DNA from 4 places in the Streptomyces sp. NPDC000151 genome. Region 1 is predicted to be linked to each of the others. Evidence: riboswitches for the same ligand, from Rfam matches in the RefSeq annotation. Region 1 holds a riboswitch; each other region holds the start of a gene.
The links. A riboswitch is a leader RNA that binds a small molecule or an ion and turns the genes downstream of it on or off. The one in region 1 is predicted to bind cyclic di-AMP.
Positions count from the first base shown of each region.

Region 2: linked by a shared signal. The riboswitch ahead of ABT381_RS27585 (M23 family metallopeptidase) and the one ahead of ABT381_RS28975 (C40 family peptidase) in region 1 are both predicted to bind cyclic di-AMP.
Region 3: linked by a shared signal. The riboswitch ahead of ABT381_RS23700 (transglycosylase family protein) and the one ahead of ABT381_RS28975 (C40 family peptidase) in region 1 are both predicted to bind cyclic di-AMP.
Region 4: linked by a shared signal. The riboswitch ahead of ABT381_RS11515 (M23 family metallopeptidase) and the one ahead of ABT381_RS28975 (C40 family peptidase) in region 1 are both predicted to bind cyclic di-AMP.

Region 1 is NZ_JBEPFC010000142.1:6,677-10,401, forward strand. Features, by position in the region: gene pcrA (DNA helicase PcrA) at 1-1,678, opposite strand, end outside; cyclic di-AMP (ydaO/yuaA leader) riboswitch at 1,970-2,149, shown strand; gene ABT381_RS28975 (C40 family peptidase) at 2,158-3,339, shown strand; gene ABT381_RS28980 (hypothetical protein) at 3,427-3,725, opposite strand, start outside.
Region 2 is NZ_JBEPFC010000127.1:7,916-11,640, reverse strand. Features, by position in the region: gene ABT381_RS27595 (aldo/keto reductase) at 1-196, opposite strand, end outside; gene ABT381_RS27590 (VOC family protein) at 276-707, opposite strand; gene ABT381_RS27585 (M23 family metallopeptidase) at 1,177-2,355, opposite strand; cyclic di-AMP (ydaO/yuaA leader) riboswitch at 2,367-2,509, opposite strand; gene ABT381_RS27580 (DUF2332 domain-containing protein) at 2,785-3,725, shown strand, end outside.
Region 3 is NZ_JBEPFC010000094.1:10,205-13,929, reverse strand. Features, by position in the region: gene eno (phosphopyruvate hydratase) at 1-1,092, opposite strand, end outside; gene ABT381_RS23700 (transglycosylase family protein) at 1,432-2,121, opposite strand; cyclic di-AMP (ydaO/yuaA leader) riboswitch at 2,125-2,292, opposite strand; gene ABT381_RS23695 (transglycosylase family protein) at 2,568-3,575, opposite strand.
Region 4 is NZ_JBEPFC010000027.1:40,487-44,211, reverse strand. Features, by position in the region: gene ABT381_RS11525 (M16 family metallopeptidase) at 1-562, shown strand, start outside; gene ABT381_RS11520 (M16 family metallopeptidase) at 583-1,950, shown strand; cyclic di-AMP (ydaO/yuaA leader) riboswitch at 2,295-2,452, shown strand; gene ABT381_RS11515 (M23 family metallopeptidase) at 2,465-3,298, shown strand; gene ABT381_RS11510 (GntR family transcriptional regulator) at 3,563-3,725, shown strand, end outside.

The sequences.
Region 1 (3,725 bases):
AGCCCGTGCGCTCCAGGACGGCCTCCAGGACGGTCGCGGGCCCTGCGCCGGACTCGACGATGGTCCGCAGCTCCTCCATGAGCGTGTTGAAGCGCTTGACGGCGTTCGCAGAGCGCGCGGCCATGCCGTACGCCTCGTCGACGCGGCGCAGCGCCTGCGGGAAGGTGATCTTCTCGCGGGCCGAGAGGGCGTCGATCATCGCTTCGGCGCGGTCGCCGATGCCACGCTTCGGCACGTTCAGGATGCGGCGGAGCGGGACGGTGTCCTCGGGGTTGGACAGCACGCGCAGGTACGCGAGGACGTCCCGGACCTCCTTGCGCTCGTAGAAGCGCACGCCGCCGACGACCTTGTACGGCAGCCCGACCCGGATGAAGACTTCCTCGAAGACACGGGACTGGGCGTTCGTACGATAGAAGATCGCGACGTCGCCGGCCCTGGTCTCGCCCGCGTCCGTCAGCCGGTCGATCTCGTCGGCGACGAACTGCGCCTCGTCGTGCTCGGTGTCGGCGACATAGCCGGTGATCTTCGGGCCCGTGCCGGCGTCCGTCCAGAGGTTCTTCGGGCGGCGGTTCTCGTTGCGCTCGATGACGGCGTTGGCGGCCGAGAGGATCGTCTGCGTGGAGCGGTAGTTCTGCTCCAGCAGGATCGTGGTCGCGTTCGGGTAGTCCTCCTCGAACTGGAGGATGTTCCTGATCGTGGCGCCGCGGAAGGCGTAGATCGACTGGTCGGCGTCGCCCACGACGCACAGCTCGGCGGCGGGCACCTCGGGCGTCCCGGGGCCTACCAGCTCGCGCACGAGGGTGTACTGGGCGTGGTTCGTGTCCTGGTACTCGTCGACCAGCACGTGCCGGAAGCGGCGGCGGTAGTGGTCCGCGACGTCCGGGAACGCCTGCAGCAGATTCACCGTCGTCATGATGATGTCGTCGAAGTCCAGGGCGTTGGCCTCGCGCAGCCGCGCCTGGTACATCGCATACGCCTCGGCGAGGGTCTTCTCGAAGCCGTCGGCGGCCGTCCCGGCGAAGTCCTCGTGATCGATGAGCTCGTTCTTGAGATTGGAGACCTTGGCGCTGAAGGACTTGGGCGGGAAGCGCTTGGGGTCGAGGTCCAGGTCGCGGCAGACCAGGGCCATCAGGCGCTTGGAGTCGGCGGCGTCGTAGATCGAGAACGACGACGTGAAGCCCAGCTTCTTGGACTCGCGGCGCAGGATGCGCACGCAGGCGCTGTGGAAGGTGGACACCCACATGGCGTTGGCGCGCGGGCCGACCAGCTCCTCCACGCGCTCCTTCATCTCGCCCGCGGCCTTGTTCGTGAACGTGATCGCGAGGACCTGGCCGGGGTGGACGCCGCGCGCGCCGAGCAGATGCGCGATGCGGTGCGTGAGGACGCGGGTCTTGCCGGAGCCGGCGCCCGCGACGATGAGCAGCGGCGCGCCCGTGTGCACGACGGCGGCCTTCTGCTCGTCGTTCAGCCCCTCCAGCAGCGCGGCCGGGTCCACTGCGGGGCGGGCGGCGCCGTCGCGGTAGTACGCGTCCCGCTGCACGGGCGCGTCGAAGCGGCCGCCGAAGAGGTCGTGCGGCACCTCCTCCGCTGCCGGACGGTCCTCGTCCTCGGGAGGCGGCGGCTCCTCGTCCTTGGAATCGAGGTCCGCCAGGAAGCTGTCGTCAAAGAGGCTGCTCATCGCCCACCGAGTCTAGGCCGCCCCACCGACAACCCGGCCCCGGCCGCGAAATTCCGGGGATTACGGGGGTGCGGAGAATACGGCACGAGGCGGGCGGTCACGGGCAGAGAACGGCACCGGACAGTGCGTGGTCGGAACCGGTCCGGCATCGACCCGGACACGACGAGATCACGAAAAGGTTTCGGGCATATCGAACATCAGCCTTCACAGAAGTCACACGAGTTGGCTACCGTGCCGACCGGGCAGCCCGCCCCACCGCCCGGCGAAAGCGCCGGCACGGGCCGCCCCGCCGAGTCCGTACCGCCGCACCCAGGGCGGGCCGGAGCCGGGGACCCACACGCACGACCGGGGTGAATCGGCCGGCACGGAGCGATCCGTACGGCCGTAGGGCACCTTCCGTAGTACGGCCGCAGCGATGCGGCACGCGCCCGAACCCGACAGCTAACCCGGTAGGCGGTCCACGGAAGGAGTCGCCGGCCTTGGCGTCTCATCGCAAGCCGCGCACCCGCATCCTCGCCGTGCCCGCGCACCGCCGTACGGCGGCCGGGCTCACCACCGCGGCGCTCGCCTCCGTCACGCTGCTCACCCAGAGCGCGGACGCGGCACCCAGAAACCCCAAGCCCTCCATAGAAGAGGTCAAGAAGAAGGTCGACGGCCTGTACCGGCAGGCCGAGGTCGCCACCCAGAAGTACAACGCCGCCAAGGAGCGCGCCGGCACGCAGCGCGAGAAGGTGGACGGGCTGCGCGAGGCCGCGGCCCAGCGGACCGAGAAGATGAACGAGGCCCGGCGCGAGCTGGGCACCTTCGCCTCCGCGCAGTACCGCTCCGGCGGGCTGAGCCCGACCGCCCAGCTGATGCTGGCCCGGGACCCGCAGCAGTTCGTGGACCGCAACCACCTGATGGAGCGGCTCACCGGCCGCCAGCAGGAGGCGGTCGCCGACTACCAGGACCAGCAGGCGCAGGCCGCGCGCAAGCGGGCGCAGGCGACCCGGAGCCTGGAGGAGCTGCAGAAGTCCCAGGAGTCACTGAAGACGTCCAAGCGGGACGTCCAGGACAAGCTGACCGAGGCCCGGCAGCTGCTGTCCCGGCTGACCGCGCAGGAGAAGGCGCGGCTGGCGGAGCTGGACCGCAAGAAGAAGGCCGAGGCGCAGCGCAAGGCCGAGCGGCTGGCGCGGGAGCAGGCCGAGCGCGAGCAGCGGGAGCACCAGGACGACGGATCGGGCGGTACGGACGGCGGGTCCGGGACCGGCTCCGGGGGTGATACCGGGTCCGGTACGGGGTCGGGCTCCGGGGTGCCCGATGGTGCGTACGCAACCAAGGCGGAGAAGGCGCTCACCTTCGCCCGCGCGCAGCTGGGCAAGCCGTACGTGTGGGGCGCGACCGGCCCCACGTCGTACGACTGCTCAGGGCTGACCCAGGCGGCGTGGAAGGCGGCGGGCGTCTCGCTGCCGCGGACGACCTGGGACCAGGTGAAGACCGGCACGCGGGTCGCGACGAAGGACCTTCACCCCGGTGACCTGGTGTTCTTCTACGACGACATCAGCCACGTCGGGATGTACATCGGCGACGGCAAGATGATCCACGCGCCGAAGCCGGGCGCGAGCGTCCGCGTGGAGTCGATCTACTACATGCCGATCTACGGGAGCGTACGGCCGGCCTGAGCGGCACATGCCCGGAAACGACGAACCGCGCGACCGCCCCGGAGAACGAGGCAGTCGCGCGGTTCGTCGCGCCGAAGGTGGGGCGGCTCAGGTCCAGAGCAGCGCGATGAAGATGTTGACGACCGTGAGCAGGCCGACGAGCCCGAAGAGCGGCTTCTCCACCTTCTCCTCGTCACGCTTCACGTAGACCAGGCCCAGGATCACGATCAGGACGGCGAGCTTGACGCCGATCTTGATGTTGTTGACCGAGTAGTCCTGCATCTGGTTCAGGCCGACCAGGATGACGCCGGTCACCAGCATCGTGATCGCGCCGTGCAGCATCGCGGGCACGAAGCGGGCGGTGCCCGCGCCCATCGCCTTCATCTGCGTGAGGAAGCCGCCGAGCA
Region 2 (3,725 bases), on a different contig from region 1:
TGTCGATGAAGTTGCCGCCGGCCCCGGTGAACGCGTCCAGCACCTCGAAGGACGTCGCCACGTCGGCGGTCCAGCCGAAGACGTTGCCGCCGAGGGAGAGGGGGGAGACCGTGAGCGAGCCCAGGGGCTTGGTGGCGGCGACGGGGACGGGGCCGTGGCCGGGCGTGGGGGCGGAAGAAGCGGAAGACGTGGACATGTGAGCGTCAGCGGGGTTGGGAGGCGGAGTTATTCCGGGACGTGACGGGGCGTCACTCGAATGCCGACTGCCTGCCGCCCTAGCGGTTACTGAGCGGGGACGGTGCCTCCTGGACCGTCCAGCCGTTGCCGTCGGGGTCCTTGAAGAACATGAAGGAGTTCCACGTCTCGCCGCGGCCTTCGGCCCAGCCCTCGGCGCCGAGATGCTGTACCGGACCGACCTCCACCCCGCGCCGTACCAGCTCCGCGTGGGCCGCTTCGATGTCCACCACGCACAGCTGCAGGCCCTGGAGCGAGCCCGGGGCCATGGCGGACTGGCCGGGTGCCGGCGGCAGGCCCTGGATGAGGGCGATCGAGCAGCGCGAACCGGGCGGGGTCAGCTGGATGATCCGTACCCCTTCGGCGACTTGCGAGTCCACGTCGGCCTTGAAGCCGCACTGTTCTTCGTAGAAGCGCTTCGCACGGTCCTGGTCGGTGACGGGGACGGTGACAACTTCGAGGGTCCACTCCACTGGGGCCGTCCTTGGCTCGGCGCCGTTCTTCTTGGGGCGCGGTGGCGGGGGCCCGTTCATTCTGCGGGAGCGGGATGGGTTGCGCTCGCCGGACGGCCGAAGATACGCCCGGCGGCCCGATGGCCCCCGCGGTGTGCGGGTGGCCATCAGGGCCGCCGTGGTGTGCGGGCCCGCGCTACGCGGAGACCCGGCCGTCGGCCACCGCCTCTCCCCTCCTGCTAGTACGCCCGGTTCCCGGTCGCGGCGGAGCGGGGCGCACGAGGCGGCGGCGACGGCGGACAAGTGCCCCGGACGGGCGGACGGAAGCCCGGCGGGCGGAGGATGGCCCGAAGGCGCGCCCGAAGACGACCCCGAAGGCGACCCCGGAGAGCGGGCGTTCTCAGACCTTCACGCCATCGTCGTCATCAGACGTCGTCATCAGACGTCGTCGTCAGGCGTCGTCGTCAGGCGTCGTCGTCAGGCGTCGTCGTCAGACCTTCAGCCCGTGGTCGCGCAGCCACGGCATCGGGTCGACCGGCGTGTCCGGGCTCGGGCGGACCTCCAGGTGGAGGTGCGGGCCCGTGACATTGCCAGTGGCGCCGACCCGGCCGATGACGTCGCCGGCGTTCACCTTGCCCGAGGTCTTCACCATCGAGGAGAGGTGGCAGTACCAGAGCTCGGTGCCGTCGTCGAGGGTGACGACGATGCGGTAGCCGTACGAGCCCGCCCAGCCGGCCTGCGTGATCGTGCCGCCGTGCACGGCCTTGGCCGGGGTACCGGTCGGGGCGGCGAAGTCCAGCCCTGTGTGGTCGGCGGCCCAGCGGTCGCCGCCCTGTCCGAAGGTGGCGGTGATGGTGAAAGAGGAGACCGGGAGGGTGTAGCTCTTGGCCAGTTCGGCGAGCTCGGCGGCGCGGGCGGCGGCCGCCTTCTTGCGCGCCTCTTCCTCGGCCTTGGCCTTGGCTTCCGCCGCGGCCTTCTTCTTCGCGCTCTCGGCGTGCTTCTGGCGCTCGGCCGCGTCCGCCTCGGCCTGCTGGACCGCGGCCTGTTCGGCGGTCTCGCGGGCCTCCTGGTCGGCGGAGCTCTGCGCCTGTTCGGCCTGCTCCAGGATGCGGGCGCGGAGCGCCTCGCCGCCGCCCTGCGCGGACTCGCCGCCGCCCGCCCGGGTGAACGGGCCGCCCTGCGCACCGTCCGCGCCCGTACCGGAGGAGTCGTGGGAGACCAGACCGCCGATGCCCGGCAGGCTCTCCGCCGCGGGGAGTTTCTCGGATACGTGTTCGGCCATGCTGCCCAGGTCGGGCATGGATATGGAGACCTGCGGCTTGCCCTGCGCGGAGGCCATGCCGCCCGCGCCGACCGCCGCGATGACGCCGACGCCCAGGACCGTACTGCTGCGGGCGAGGCCGCCGCCGCGCTGCTTGGCCACGCGGTGCCGGCCGCGTACGGGGCGTACGGACTCCTCGGTGGGGTTCCACTCCTCCCACGGGCCGCCCGCCGCACCCGGATCGCTCACGGCGGGGAAGGTGGCGGTGTCGGCGGGCGCCGGCTCGGCGTGCGTCCTGGGGGACTCGTGGGTGCCGTGCGCCGCGTACGCATCGTGGGTGCGGTACGAGTCGTGCGCGAGGTGCGGGGACCCGGGAGACGGGTCGGGGGCAGGCTTGTTGGACGCCACGGGGGCGCACTCCTTTCCTTCCTTCTCGCCTACCGGGTTAGCTGACGGGTTCGGAGCAGGAAGGTCTCCTACGGGCGGCTCCGGGGGGAGTCGTCCGATTCACCCCAAGGTGGTGGTTCCCCGGTTCCCTGGGCAGGTGGTGCGGTGGTGAAGTGCGCTTATGGGATTCGGCGTCGGCCGCGCGGTGCCGCCTCTTGCGACGGCTGGTCCGACCGCGCTGCGTTATCGGACAGTAATGGACGGGACGGCCGGATTCCAAGCGTTCCCCGGAATCCGTACGCCCGCTGAGCTGGACTTATGCCACCAGTCATGACCAAATGGGGGCGAGTTGACCGGGCATCGGAAACCCGTAGCGGACTGATCGTTTGTCAGTTGTTATGCGGAGGGGTGCGCAGCGATTACGTACAGTGAGAGCAGTAACGTCTGATCATGGTCGTCAACAGCGCGCAGGCAGTGGCGGATCGGTACGCGGAGTTCTCGTGGCAGCAGGCGCGGGGCGAGTCCGAAGCGCATGAGGAGCTGACCGCCCGCATCAGCCAGGACCCGGAATTCTGCGACTTCCTGGGCGCCTCCCTGCCGCCCGGCAACAAGCAGCAGCCCAATCTCCTGCTCGCCGCCGTCCGTTACCTCGACGGCCCGCACGCCGACCAGGGGCCGCGCGGCGACTTCGCGTACCGCACGTGGCGCGAGTGGACGATCCGGCACTGGGACGACGTACGCGACGTCATGATGCGGCGGCTCACGCAGACCAACGAACCCGCGCGCTGCGCCACACTGCTGCCGCTCCTCGCCCGGCTCCCCCAGCCGCTCGCGCTCCTGGAGGTCGGCGCGTCGGCCGGGCTGTGCCTGCACCCGGACCGGTACCGCTATCGCTACGACGACGGACCGGAGTTCGGCGCTCCGGACAGCCCGGTCGTCTTTTCCTGCCGTACGTCCCCGGGCACGCCGGTACCGACCGGGCTGCCCCGGATCGCCTGGCGGGCGGGGATCGACCTGAACCCGCTCGACGTGGCCGACGCCGACGACGTGCGCTGGCTCCAGGCGCTGATCTGGCCCGGGTCGACGCCCGATGCGGCGGAACGTCAGCGGCGTCAGCGCGACGCCATCGAGGCCGTACGGCAGGCACCGCCGGCTCCGCTCGTGCGCGGCGACCTCCTGGACGAGCTGCCCGCGCTGGCCGCGCGGGCGCCGCGCGACGCGACGCTGGTGGTCTTCCACACGGCCGTGCTGACGTATCTGCCGCTGGAGCGCCGCGAGGAGTTCGCCCGGGTCGTACGGTCGGTCCTGGTGGACCGGGCCGGGCACTGGGTCTCCAACGAGCACCACAGCGTGCTGCCGTGGCTGCCCGGACCGCGCCCCGCCGACGCGCA
Region 3 (3,725 bases), on a different contig from region 1:
GCGGTGCGACATCATGCACTTGAAGCCGTTGCGCTGGGCCAGCTCGACGGCGTCCAGGGTCTCGGTCAGCGAACCGATCTGGTTGACCTTGACCAGGAGGGCGTTGGCCGAGTTCTCCTCGATGCCGCGGGCCAGGCGCTCGGGGTTGGTGACGAACAGGTCGTCGCCCACCAGCTGCACCTTGGTGCCGAGCTTCTCGGTGATGACGTTCCAGCCGGCCCAGTCGTCCTCGAAGAGCGGGTCCTCGATGGAGACGAGCGGGTACGAGGCGACGAGCTCCTCGTAGTACTCGGTCATCTCGGCGGCCGAGCGGCTCTTGCCCTCGAACTCGTACACGCCGTCCTTGTAGAACTCGGAGGCGGCGACGTCCAGCGCCAGCGCGATGTCCTGGCCGGGGGCGTAGCCGGCCTCCGTGATGGCCTCCAGGATGAGGTCGAGGGCCTCACGGTTGGAGCCGAGGTTCGGGGCGAAGCCGCCCTCGTCGCCCAGGCCGGTGGCCAGGCCCTTGTTCTTCAGGACCTTCTTGAGGGTGTGGTAGACCTCGGCGCCCCAGCGCAGCGCCTCGGAGAAGGACTCCGCGCCGATCGGGGCGATCATGAACTCCTGGATGTCCACGTTGGAGTCGGCGTGCGAGCCGCCGTTCAGGATGTTCATCATCGGGACGGGCAGGACGTGCGCGTTCGGGCCACCGAGGTAGCGGAACAGCGGCAGGTCGCTGGCCTCGGACGCGGCGTGCGCGACGGCCAGCGAGACGCCCAGGATCGCGTTGGCGCCCAGGGAGCCCTTGTTGTCGGTGGCGTCCAGGTCGAACATCGCCTGGTCGATGAGGCGCTGCTCGGTGGCGTCGTAGCCGACCAGCTCGGGGCCGATCTGCTCGATGACGGCCAGCACGGCCTTCTCGACGCCCTTGCCGAGGTAACGGTTCGGGTCGCCGTCACGCAGCTCGATGGCCTCGAAGGCGCCGGTGGAGGCGCCCGACGGCACGGCCGCGCGGCCGGTGCTGCCGTCGTCGAGGCCGACCTCGACCTCGACCGTGGGGTTGCCTCGCGAGTCGAGGATCTCGCGAGCTACGACGACGTCGATCGACGGCACGTTGTCTCCTTCGTGGGTTTCTGGAGTTCTGCAGCACGAGCCTAACGGCCCACGGCTCCTACGCCTGCCCCTAGCCCCGTCTGTGAGACGAAAAAGGACCCAAAGGCCCGCAATACGGGAGGTAGCGTCCGCATTTTGTAGCGGACGTACCGGGCAAAACGGTCCGTACGCATCTGAGCGGCGGCCCGCCCGGATGCCGGTGCACTGCCCCGCCGCGCCAACGCGAAAGCCCCGCCGTGGCGCGCTCGGGGGGACGCGTCGCGGCGGGGCGGTCTCACGGGGCGGCTCTCACGCCTGCCGGGTACCGGCTCGGACGTTGAGGTGCCGGCCTGTACCGGCTCAGACGTTGAGCTTCTGGCCGGGGAAGATCAGGTTCGGGTTGCCGCCGACGACCGACTTGTTCTTCGCGTAGACGGTCTTCCAGTCGGCGCCGTGCGCCTTGGCGATCTTGCCCAGGGTGTCGCCGGACTTCACGGTGTAGTTGCCGTGGCCGGTCACCGGCTTCGGGTCGGCCTTGGGCTGCACGGGCTGCGGCTGCGGCGCGGCCTGCTGCTTCGGGGCCTGCTGCTGCGGCGCGGCCTGCTGCTTCGGCGCCTCCTGCTTCGGGGCGGCCTGCTGCTGGACCTGGCCGGAGCCACCGGTGTTCACCTGCGCGGACGGGCCACCGGCGGTCAGGCCGCCGGCACCGGCGCAGCCCCAGGCACCCGGGCCCTGCATGGCGAGCAGCTTCTCGGCGGTGGCGATCTGCTGGTCCTTGGTGGCCAGGTCGGCGCGCGGGGCGTACTTGGTGCCACCCGCGGCGGCCCAGGAGCTGTTGTTGAACTGCAGGCCGCCGTAGTAGCCGTTGCCGGTGTTGATCGACCAGTTGCCACCGGACTCGCACTGGGCGACCTTGTCCCAGGTGGCGACCGAGGCGGCGTTGGCGGAACCGGCGGCCATCAGCGGGACGGCCACGGCGGCGCCTGCGACACCGGCGAGCGTGGCGACACGGACGGCCTTCGAGGGGCGGCGGTGCTTGCCCTTGAGCATGTTGTTCTCCCTCACCGACGCCTGCGAGGTGAGCTGTCGGGTTCGGGCTGTGAGTGGCCCGGCCGGATGCGCTGTCGCACATCCGGCTTCACCCCAAGCCGGCCGCTGCGTTTCCGCTGCGTACGGCACTTACCTTGGGTCCCCCGCTCCTGCCTACGGCGCTTGCGCGACGGTTGTCCGACCGATCACCGGCAGGATTCGGCGAATGATCGGCGGGCTCGCTTGGTGCGAGCGGTGAAGAACGTAAACACACACCCCTCGGCGGTTCAAACCACCTTTTCGCAGGACACTTTGCGGTTTTCGATCACCGGTGGCATCCGTTTGCGCAGGTCGAACACGGTATGGAAAGAACGGACAGGGCGGACGGAATACCTCGGGACGAGACCCATGTCTCACTTTCCCCAAATGGGGGCAACCATCCCGCACTTACGCCGTGCGGCCCGCGGTCACTGGCCGAGGTCGAGGCGCTGACCTGGCTGAATAAGGTCCGGATCAGCTCCGACGACACCCTCGTTGGCGTCGTAGAGGCCGGCCCACCCCTCGGCCAGCCCGTGCTCCTCCGCGATCGCGGAGAGGCTGTCGCCCGGCCGCACTGTGTACACGCCGTCGCCCTCCCCGGTACCGCGGTGGGCGTCACCGCCGCGCGAGGCGTGCCGCCCCTCGGGACGCCCGTCCTTGCCGTCGTCGGTACCGCCGCGGTGCCGGCCGGTACCGGGCGCGGAGGCGCCGCCGTCGGACGACGCGGGCGGCTCGGTGGCCCCCTCGGAGGGCTGCGCGGAGTCCGAGGGCTCGGTCGACGGAGCGGTCGACGGGTCGGTGGTGGGGTCGGCCGACGGGTCGGCGGTGGGCTGCTCGGAGGCGCCTTCGGAGGGCCGCGCGTCACCGGAGTCCGTGCCGTCGCCGGACGGCGTGGCGGAGGGCGTGGCCGACGGCTCGTCGGTGGCACCATCCGTGGCGCCGTCCGTGGCGCCGCCCGACGGCTGGGTGTCGCCGGAGTCGCTGCCGCTCGCGGAGCCGTCGTCGGAGGGCTGCGGCGCGGGCGTCTGCGTGCTGCCCGGGTCCACGTCGGGTATCAGCCCGTCCAGGTCGAGGCCGGCGTTCACCGAGCAGCTGGGCCAGGCATCCGGGCCGCGGTCGTTCAGTACCGACTCGGCGACCGCGATCTGCTGGGCGCGGCTGGCCAGGTCCGGACGCTCGGCGTAGGACTCGCCGCCGTAGTCCTTCCACATCTGCAGGGTCAGCTGCAGCCCGCCGTAGTAGCCGTTGCCGGAGTTGGCGCTCCAGGTGCCGCCGCTCTCGCACAGCGCGACGCGGTCCCAGGTGGCGGTGTCGGCGGCCTGGGCCCCGCCCGCCGTCAGCAGCGGCAGGGCCAGCCCGGCCCCCGTGACGGAGGCCGCCACCAGGAGGGCGGGAGCCTGACGGGGGCGGCGGTGTCTACCGTTGCCGGAGCGCATGCGAGTGCCTTTCGAGCGGCGGCTTGAGTTGTCGCACGCAAGGTAGCGGGGGCCCGGTCCGGTCTCAACCCGGTGTAGCGGAGATCACGCGTAGATCACGCTGCTGACGCCAGGTCAGTTCGTCTCGACCCGGGCACCCTTGGCGCATTC
Region 4 (3,725 bases), on a different contig from region 1:
GGACGTCGCGTTGACGATCCTGGGTGGCGGCGAGTCCTCCCGGCTCTACAACCGCCTGGTGCGCCGCGACCGCAGCGCCGTCGCGGCGGGCTTCGGCCTGCTGCGCCTGGCGGGCGCGCCCTCGCTGGGCTGGCTGGACGTGAAGACCTCGCACGGCGTCGAGGTGCCCGCCATCGAGCGGGCCGTCGACGAGGAGCTGAAGCGCTTCGCCGAGGAGGGCCCGACCGCCGAGGAGATGGAGCGCGCGCAGGCCCAGTTGGAGCGCGAGTGGCTGGACCGCCTGGAGACGGTCGCCGGGCGCGCGGACGAACTGGCCCGGTACGCGGTGCTGTTCGGCGACCCGCAGCTCGCGCTGAGCGCCGTACAGCGCGTTCTGGACATCACCCCGGACGAGGTGCAGGCGGTCGCCGCCGCCCGGCTGCGCCCCGACAACCGCGCGGTGCTGGTCTACGAGCCGACCCTGCCCGCCGGGGCCGAGGCCGCGGCCGCCGGGGAGCCGGAGCCCGCCGCGGCCGCCGTCCAGAACGACACCGAGACCAAGACCGAGGAGGCGGCCCAGTGACCGACGCCGTGACCCCGACCATGACCTTCCACCCGCAGCCGCAGGCCGGGCAGCCGAAGCCGTGGGCGTTCCCGGCCCCGGTGCGCGGCGCGCTCGGCAACGGCCTGACGGTGCTGCGCGCCGACCGCCCGGGCCAGCAGGTCGTGGCCGTCGAGATCAACCTCGTCGCGCCGCTGGACGCCGAGCCCGAGGGCCTGGACGGCGTCGCCACGATCATGGCGCGGGCGTTCTCCGAGGGAACCGACAAGCACGACGCCGAGGAGTTCGCCGCCGAGCTGGAGCGCTGCGGCGCCACGCTGGACGCGCACGCGGACCACCCCGGCCTCCGCGTCTCCCTGGAGGTGCCGGCCTCCCGCCTCGTGAAGGCGCTCGGCCTGCTCGCCGACGCCCTGCGCGCCCCGGCCTTCCCGGACAGCGAGGTCGAGCGCCTGGTGCGCAACCGCCTGGACGAGATCCCGCACGAGCTGGCCAACCCGGCCCGGCGCGCCGCGATGGCCCTCTCCAAGGAGCTGTTCCCGGCCACCTCCCGGATGTCCCGGCCGCGCCAGGGCACCGAGGAGACGGTGGCGCGCATCGACGCCGCCGCTGTCCGCGCCTTCTACGAGGCGCACGTACGCCCCGCCACGGCCACCGCCGTCATCGTCGGCGACTTCACCGGGGTGGACCTCGACGCGGCGCTGGAGGAGACCCTGGGCGCGTGGACCGGCTCCGCCGCCGAGCCGGTGGCCGCCTCCCCCATCACCGCCGACGACAGCGGCCGTGTGGTCATCGTCGACCGGCCCGGCGCCGTCCAGACGCAGCTGCTGATCGGCCGCATCGGCGCCGACCGGCACGACCGCGTCTGGCCCGCCCAGGTGCTCGGCACGTACTGCCTGGGCGGCACGCTCACCTCCCGCCTGGACCGCGTGCTGCGCGAGGAGAAGGGCTACACCTACGGCGTACGGGCCTTCGGGCAGGTGCTGCGCTCCTCCGGTGACGGCACGGGCGCGGCGATGCTGGCCATAAGCGGTTCGGTGGACACGGAGTCCACGGGTCCGGCGCTGGAGGACCTGTGGAAGGTGCTGCGGACGCTGGCCGCCGAGGGCCTGACCGACGCCGAGCGCGACGTGGCGGTGCAGAATCTGGTCGGCGTGGCGCCGCTGAAGTACGAGACGGCCGCCGCCGTCGCCGGGACGCTGGCCGACCAGGTCGAGCAGCACCTCCCCGACGACTTCCAGGCGGAGCTGTACCGGCGCATGGCCGAGACCGGCACGGTCGAGGCGACCGCCGCCGCGGTCAGCGCCTTCCCGGTGGACCGGCTCGTCACGGTCCTGGTGGGCGATGCCGCGCAGATCGCGGAGCCGGTGCGGAAGCTGGGCATCGGCGAGGTGTCGGTCGTCACGGGCTGACGCGGGGCGGGCCGGCGGCGGTCGCGGACCGGCGCCGTCCCGGGGCGGTTGCGGTGGTGAATTCGCCTGCGCGGTACGGCGGAAGGACGGGCCGGAACGCGTCGTACCGGTCCCGTCACTGGGTGTCTTGAACCGTGCCAACGCCGCTCACATAGCAGGACATAAAGGGTCCCGGGCCGCCAAAGCGGCCCGGGATCTTCGTTTTTGTCCGGAATGCTGTAGGTGGTTGCCTCCGCCCCGTGTGGCGTCCGGCACAAACTCTCGATTCTGTTTGCTGATCGCGAGATGTCCCCTTTAGCGTCGGTCCGGCTGTTCGTCAGAACTGCGCCGCGCCCGCGGCCGCCGGACAGTCATCGCCGAGTCCCCGTACGGCGCGAGCCAGGGGAGCCGGGGACCCACATGTCCCCTTGGGGTGAATCGGCGTCCTCTCCGGAGGCCGCCGTAGGAGACCTTCCTGCTCCGAACCCGTCAGCTAACCCGGTAGGCGAGAAGGAAGGAAAGGAGTGCGCCGGTCATGGCGTTCACCCGTGCCACCGGCAAGCACCGCCGCCCCGGCCGTGCTGCCCGGACCACCCGCAACATCGCCGGCATAGCCGCCGCGACCGGTGTCGTCGTGTCCATCGCCTCCCCGGCGCTGGCCGCCGCCGAGGACCCGGCCGCCACCGACACCGGCCTGACCCGCGCCATCGCCGACACCGGCGACCGGGTCGCCGACAACATCGTGGCCCAGGCCGACGCGCAGGAGGAGGCCGCCGAGGTCGCCGCCGCCCGTACGCAGGTCGAGGACGCCGCCGTCAAGAACGCCGAGGCCGCCAAGAAGAAGGCCCAGGAGGCTCAGCGCAAGGCCGCGGCCGAGGCGGCCGAGAAGAAGGCCGCCGCCAAGAAGAAGGCGGCGGAGAAGCGCGCCTCGCGCTCCGACGCCCGTACCACGCTCAGCGCCAGTGGCTTCGTCGCGCCGATCGCCGGCAGCTACGTCTCCACCCCGTACAAGGCGTCCAGCGGCCTGTGGTCCTCCGGCAGCCACACCGGCATCGACTTCCACGCCGCCTCCGGCACCGCCGTCCACGCCGTCGGCGCGGGCACGGTCGTCGAGGCCGGCTGGGGCGGCGCGTACGGCAACAACATCGTCCTCAAGATGAACGACGGCACCTACACCCAGTACGGCCACCTGTCGTCCATCGGCGTCTCCGTGGGCCAGCGGGTCTCCGCGAACCAGCAGATCGCGCTGTCCGGCAACACCGGCAACACCACCGGCCCGCACCTGCACTTCGAGGCGCGCACCGGCCCGGAGTACGGCTCGGACATCGACCCGATCGCGTACCTGCGTTCGCACGGCGTCAGCGTCTGAGGGACCCGAGCCTCTGAGGGGCCGCGCACCGTACGGCGTTCCCCGTGTACCACCCGAAGCCCCGGCCCCCGGCCGGGGCTTCGGCGTCTCCGTATGCGCTCCCGTTGCGCTCCCGTCCCCGCCTCCCCGGAACTCCCGCCCATTGGCCAAAAAATATCCATGAATTCGTGACGGCCATCGGAAATGCCGGTCCGGTGTCATAGAGTCACGGAAAAGGCGCCGCCCGGACGGCGTTTCCAGAGGATTACGGCGGAGGCACGGACGATGCGAGGGAACATTTCGGCGCATGCGGTCTGCACGGCGATTCGCGACGACATCGTCTCCGGAACGTTCCCGCCCGGCTCCCGGCTGATCGAGGAACTGCTCGCGTCCCGGTACGGCGTCTCCCGCGTCCCCGTACGCGAAGCGCTGCGCACGCTGGAGTCCG